3 regions of the Paenibacillus sp. FSL H8-0034 genome follow, and region 3 is predicted to be linked to each of the others. Evidence: riboswitches for the same ligand, from Rfam matches in the RefSeq annotation. Region 3 holds a riboswitch; each other region holds the start of a gene.

Region 1 (2,268 bases), 4.9 Mb from region 3:
TCCTAATCCAGTGCGGGCATCCATAATGAAGGACAACAAATCCCAGCCCGAAGGATTCAAAATATCATCTGCAGAAAACTGCGCGGAATCCGCTTTATCCACACCCTGCATAATGTTATCGATGTCACCAAAACGTTCCTTGCCACCATAGTAATCATATACAACACGGGCAGCGCTTGGGGCCACACGGGTCTCGCCTTTATATACGATTTCTGGTCCTGTCCGCTCCAACTCACTCGAATGGTGGTCAAACCATAAACCGCAGCCGGGTACATACGGGACATTCGCCAAAATATCATTGTCATTGACTTCAACCAATCCATCCTGCATATCCTTCGGATGAACGAATTTCATTTCGTCGATCATGCCCATTTTTTTAAAGAGCATTGCACATACCAAGCCATCAAAGTCGGATCGTGTAATTAAACGCATGGTCTTTCCTCCTATATAGTCCCGTTGAACTATAGTAATCTATCTATTATTATAAACAATGGACCTAATAGAGACAATAGCTGGAAGCAGAAAAAAGCATACCTTTGGCCGTGTCAGCTCCAAGATACACCTGCATAATCTCCTAAATATAACCAGATTCCATTTTATTTATCTACATCGCATGTCAATATTATTTCCATTCTCTGCTTAAGCGAGACTCTGCTCATTAGTACGAAAGCTTAAATAGTGATATAAGCTGACAAATAAGTCATTTTCCAGATCGCAGCGAATCGATAGCTTGACCTCTCCGCGCCAGTAGAATGTTATCAGATGACCGGTTTTCCCCATCACCATTTCCACATCCCACCATGGATTCCGCAAATCAAATATCTCACGGTTAATAAACATCTTGGGGCCTTCATTCGACAAATAAATGCCGATCATGTCGGTGCCAACCTTCGTATAAAATCCGGTTCTTGTCATCATATTTCTATTTTCGTTCATCTATGATCCACCTCTCTTATCTCTCAAACAAAAAGACTCCTGATCCATTGGTCAGGAGTCGCAGTTATATGCGCATCACAGTACCTTCGGCAGCTGGCTGGCTGGGTGCATCTTGCTTGCACCGTAAGCCCCTATAGTTTTGCGTCACAAGCTTCCACTTGCTTTGCCATTATCGAGAATTGAGCTATAATTATTCGACAAGTTTAAGCATATAAGATAAGAAGCTCATTATAAATGAATCTGTAGACCCAATTAATCAAATTATACAAGTCTAATTACCTAAATTATCATTTATGATAGATGACACTAAGACATTACAATGCCACTATCGTACTCTTTGATGAAAAAAGAAGCCTCGACCACTATAAAAGTGACGAAAGCTTCTACTAAGCTTTACTCCAAATTAAGGCTCATTTGGGGTGACCGTGAGTCTATATTCAGCATGAAAGGTTCCATATACGGCCGTTATCACGGAGGTTCCCGCACGCAGCGTGCTCACCGTTCCCTCGGCAGATACCGTTGCTACACTCACGTTACTGCTGCCATAGGTTACTCCTGTTACCCCGTTCACTACAGTGCTGTCATTGTAGCTTGCGCTCACCGATAACTGGGTTGAGCCTCCGGCCTGCACAGCTGTAGAGCCGGCAAGCGAAATACCCGACAATGCGGGACTGCGCTGCTGCTCAAACGCTTCCACTGCCTGAAGAAGAGTAATGTAAGCTGTGTTCAGCTGCGATGTGTTAACGGCGCTCAGCTTCATGGGTGAAGTGGTCGAGTAAACGACAAAGTATCCCGGACCTGTTAAAGGATTAATGCTGTCAACCTCGTCAAACACGAGTTGATCGTCGACATACATGACCAGGCGGATACTCCCGCTTACCTCTATCGCTCCAAATTTCAGTTTATGCTTGGTGCCGCTTGTAATCTGGGTATTGGGCAGTACGCCAAAGCGTGGTGTGAAACCAGCCAGTTCCCCAAACAGCATTTCCCTCGTGCCATTGACCCACTTCTGTACCTCCCACACATCTTCCTTCACAATGATCATATAGCTGCTGGCTCCTGTTCCCATCGCAATTGCGGGATTCGAGGAACGAATGGCAAAGCTGGGCCAATCCCCTTCACTGTACGTATACTGCATATTGAGCTCGAACAAATCGCTGCCAAAGGTTTGCCTCTCATAGCCTACACCTCTGCCGAATACTTCCACGTAACCATCCTTAGGCGTAATCGGAGAGGTCCATCGATCCAGATCCCGCAGCATTTCATTACTGACGGCACTTCCGGGATTCAGGCTTTGCAGGTAGTCTTCTGCCGAATCTATTGCATTCTGCA
Region 2 (2,268 bases), 5.1 Mb from region 3:
GCTGACTAACGCACCGCCAAGGGGCAGTAAATATAACAGCCACGGATGCTCATATCGCAAACTTGTAGCCGTATCCAGACTTAACAGAAATAGCGCCGAGGCTGAGCCCGTCATAACGCCCACTACACCCGCCACCACTAACCACCACAGTACATACTTGATGAAAGCCAAGTACTGAAACCTCCGACTGCTAGAGAAAACCCGCTCTCCCCATTTTATCCGCAAGTTGTTCATATTCCTTGTCCACTCCCCGAACACTCTTTCACGTAATAATACCTCTCATGACATACAGGCGCAAGAAATTAATCCGGCTTAGGGCATAATTGATATGACGAATCCCTATCAAACTTTAGCAGGATGTGCTCAATTACCTTTTTATTCCATATAACTAGATGTTAAAATATTACTATGCAAAGGAGGAAGAAAAATGGATGACACTTCTGATCTAAACCCCATCGACTATGCTCAAATCATTATAAAGATTAACGCTTCGATACAGCCTGCAAGCAAGTTCGTCAAAGAGCTGTATGAACATCCTGATAAGAAATGGGATCCCGATAAACGCATTCTGAATTTAAAGGAAGAGTTAATTTCATTGGTGCATTGTCAACATGAGATTTTAGCATTAAATGTGCCTGATCTATTTTTAGTCGAGCACGTACAACTAATGTCGGCCTATCAAGATATAACTAACGGAACTCAAGAAATGATCCATAGCTTTGATGCGAACACAGGTGTACTGAACTCAAATCGTTATGAATCCGGTTATGCATTACAAAAAGAAGCTATCCATAAAATCATACCTGTTTTACAAACCATCATCAGAAAACTAACTCCATAAAGGCACATAGACCCTTAGCACACGCTCATTAAATGGCATCAAAAAAAGAGCTGCATGTCTACAGCTCTAGCATTTATAAGTATTTAATTTTGATATTTAATAAATTTATTCAATTTTCGATCAAGCATTACACTAAGTTGGACCAAGAGAGGGTCATGTAAACTTTCCGTTTGATCATACACATTGACCATGCAATTTTTTAAGGCCTCAATCTCTGCAACAAGCAAAACCAATCTTACTTTTTGAAGCTGTCGACTTTTAGTAAGCTCCATACACATTCCTCCTTTGGTTTTGAAAAAGAGAGTATTTCGGTAACTGGCTGGCATAGTCGAATTGACTTTAGCCCCTAATAGTTTTGCGTCCCCATTTTTCAATGGCTTTGCCTTTTTCGATATTGCGTATGCGATTCTATTATACTACAAATATCGCTATTTTTTATAGAATTAAAGCACTAAATCTTCGACATTATTTGCGTTTTTATTGAATTTTTTGTCATTTATTATCATACTATTTCCTTTATTTAAAGAAGTTTAATATTGGGAGGACTTGCTCTTTTCAATGGCTATTACCCATTTTTGCATCTGTCCAATCACGTATCCGCTGACATTCATAACATGCACTATACAAGGCGCGAGGAGGGATCAACATGGGTGCACTCGGAGTTGGCGGAAGCTGTGCAAGTTGTGCAGGTTATGGTCTTGGAACTACTACAGCTGTTATTCTGGTTCTCTATATTCTGCTTGTTATTATTTTAAGAACATTTTAAAGTAGTGACCTAACCACCTCCCAATCAACTCGGGAGGTGGTTACTGACTACCATTTCGGCGTCTGGACATAAAATATCAGGGTCATCCTCAAATTTTTACTATTTGGCTTCCTAAATAGTAATCGGCGCTATATAATGGTTAATGTTGTGAAATAATAGATATGTGGGGTACATATGAACAAAAAATGGCTGTTATTCGTAATATTGAGTTCTGTTATCATTTTGTTAAGCGGTTGTGTTAAAGGGGATTTTCATGTAACGGTGAACCGGGATCAGTCTGCAGAGTTGGATTACAAATTAGCCTTAAGCTCTCAGCTAATCGGATTAATGAGTATGAATAGTGCAAATAAGACGGATATGTTAGGTGAATTAAAAAAGAATTTTGAAACGGATGGCTATCAGGTCTCGCAGTATAAAGATGGAGATTACCAAGGTGTACAAGCCAAAAAACATGTTAAGGATGTTAAGGAAATTAAAAATGTCGGTGTCAATCAAGGCAATATCAACGCCGAAAACAAGATTGACATGACAGTTGATAAAGGCTTCATCTTTAATACCAATCATGTGATAGGTAATTTTGATTTAAGCAGCATGAAAGCCGATGCCAATGATACGATGGGCTTGCAAAAAATGATGATCAGTCAGATCGATTTAAAATTCA
Region 3 (2,268 bases):
GCAATTTGACAACTTGTCCAAAAGCAGCATTTTGACCTTTCTGCCTGACCTGATCGGTTAGCAGCTTGGCGGCTTCCATCAGCTGCACCAGCTGCACAGACAATGCCTGCGAGTCCTCCTGAATACGAACGACCTTTTCACCGCAGTAGCCTGCACACAGCTTGCTTTTCACAACATTGCCTTTTACAATAATACTTCCCGTAGCGGTCAATACGGCTCCGTACACACAGCCAACCACATAAATTGTACCGAGCGCTTCAATCGTCATATTTTCCGTAACATCGCCATACACCATTACGTCACCTGAGAAAACAATATTCCCCGTGCTTAGGTTCACGTCACCCGAAACAATGTAAGCGGTTGAAATATCCAAGTACAAGGTATGGGTACCCGTTACCCGCGGCCTACCCTCCCTCATCGCGATAAAAGTATCACCTTGTTGTTCCACATGTTCCCTGGCTATAACGTTTACATCCTGCGGCTTGGGGGGAATCACCAATTGACGGTGCACATTGTAGCCTGTAATACCTTCGACAGCCTTGATTTTTTTGGCAATAACCTGACCTTTGCGAACTGAAGGAATCTTCAGCGAGTTCCGATAATCCATTCCACCGCCGACCTCCATGAAGCCCCTTTCTACCGCTTCAGTGAAAAACAGCTCCATACGCGCATCCTCACCCGGAACGGGATAGCTGCCTTGTGCAACGAGAACAGGCTTAAAGGTCGGCTCCTGCAGCTCCTGATATATACTCCCGATATCCAGATTGTATGAAATCGATAACTGGGAAAGCTCCTGAGTCACCTCAGCCAGCTCCAATTTGCGGATCAGCTTTCCTGCTTCCCGATCCAGCTCAAGCGTCACTTTAGTGGCCGGCTCTGTGTTTTTCAATCTGGGTTGAACAAGCTGTGTATGGCGTACAATCAGGAATACTTTCATCTGATCCTCGGATACAAGAATCTGGAACAAGGGTTCATGTTCAGCCTTCCATTCCATTCGTTCTTTGCCCTTAACGGCATAAGGACCTTCTACCAACTCACCGTCAATGATCAGGCTTATCGGATAGCTGGCTTCGATAACAGGAAGTGCACCCTTCGCCGTATCCACTTGAACATGAATGTGATCGTTGTGGACCCAAATCCAATTATGCTCATCATTACCGCCTTCAGAAGCCCTTATCGGCTTGGAGGAGGATGTATCCACTTTGGGAATCGCTGACGACGGTTGGGACAGTTTCATGATCTCAGTTTCTTTGATAGGAATCGTCATTCTCGTCTTCCTTTCCATTATCCGGATTCACAAAAAAAGACACCTTCCCCAAGTAACGGGAAAGATGTCTCATCTCACTAAGCTCATCCGTATTCTCCCATTTTCGGTGGCATGGCGACCATAGAAATATCTTTAGGTCCATTGCTTTGCGTCCTTGCCTTTCAGCAAGTTTGCCTTTATCGTATGTGAGTGATTATTGCAAAAAATGTAAAAATATAGATTTATTCCATTAGAACTAAATGCCTGTAACAAATGGCCAAGACTAATTCGTAAGTACCATGAAATCGATAATTATATGACTAAATAGTAACATTCTTACATCACTTTTACAATTGATTTCTACTTATATCGGGATTTTTTTGTCGATTTCATGCGATAAAATGGAAGTTCCTAAGAGCTCCTGTCGAATCCCTGGAAACCATTAGTGGAATTGTTCACGAATCCTCCATACCTTCAAGCTCCGCCATCGTTGGCAGAGCAGCAAACACACCACGACGCGTAGTTGTCATAGCACCTGCTTTATTGGCAAAAGAAAAAATAGAGCGTACCTGCTCCTCGTCATTAAATATGGTTTCGATTTGCTCTGCAGTCGCTCCACACTCCGCAAGCTTGAGCAGCATCGCACCGACAAAGCTGTCACCAGCGCCTGAGGGATCTACCGATTTGACACGAATACCGGGAACCGAAGTCATGGCCTGGCGTGTAACCACACAGCAGCCGTATTCGCCAAGCGTCACGACAATTACCTTTGCCCCCATATCCAGCAGCTGCTGGACGGCTTCCGCAGGTTCCAGACCCGTAAGGGCGGCTGCGTCCTTCTCATTGATCTTCACGATATCGGCCGTCCCGATATGGTTCCGCAGGTCCTGCCGCATCGTTTCTTCATCCGGCCATAAAATAGCACTCGAATTGGGACAGCAGCAGGTCAGACCGCCTGCCGCCTTGATTCGACGTGCTGCTGCCAAGGCTGAGGTCTGTGAGCGCCCTTCACTCAGAGGCGC

What was found. Region 3 has a riboswitch for cyclic di-GMP ahead of NST47_RS04940 (FapA family protein). Riboswitches for the same ligand answer to the same signal wherever they lie in the genome.
Region 1: it holds a riboswitch for cyclic di-GMP, as region 3 does, so the genes downstream of both, NST47_RS26985 (hypothetical protein) here and NST47_RS04940 (FapA family protein) in region 3, are expected to answer to the same signal.
Region 2: it holds a riboswitch for cyclic di-GMP, as region 3 does, so the genes downstream of both, NST47_RS27675 (Spo0E family sporulation regulatory protein-aspartic acid phosphatase) here and NST47_RS04940 (FapA family protein) in region 3, are expected to answer to the same signal.

The regions. Positions count from the first base shown of each region.
Region 1 covers NZ_JBBOBS010000001.1:5,970,727-5,972,994, forward strand. Annotated here, with positions in the region: gene NST47_RS26980 (exopolyphosphatase) at 1-432, opposite strand, end outside; gene NST47_RS26985 (hypothetical protein) at 640-936, opposite strand; cyclic di-GMP riboswitch class I at 1,022-1,114, opposite strand; gene NST47_RS26990 (carbohydrate binding domain-containing protein) at 1,340-2,268, opposite strand, start outside.
Region 2 covers NZ_JBBOBS010000001.1:6,129,443-6,131,710, forward strand. Annotated here, with positions in the region: gene NST47_RS27665 (voltage-gated chloride channel family protein) at 1-234, opposite strand, end outside; gene NST47_RS27670 (hypothetical protein) at 428-841, shown strand; gene NST47_RS27675 (Spo0E family sporulation regulatory protein-aspartic acid phosphatase) at 925-1,113, opposite strand; cyclic di-GMP riboswitch class I at 1,149-1,235, opposite strand; gene NST47_RS27680 (sporulation protein YjcZ) at 1,488-1,607, shown strand; gene NST47_RS27685 (DUF3153 domain-containing protein) at 1,782-2,268, shown strand, end outside.
Region 3 covers NZ_JBBOBS010000001.1:1,062,693-1,064,960, reverse strand. Annotated here, with positions in the region: gene NST47_RS04940 (FapA family protein) at 1-1,267, opposite strand, end outside; cyclic di-GMP riboswitch class I at 1,370-1,452, opposite strand; gene NST47_RS04935 (PfkB family carbohydrate kinase) at 1,702-2,268, opposite strand, start outside.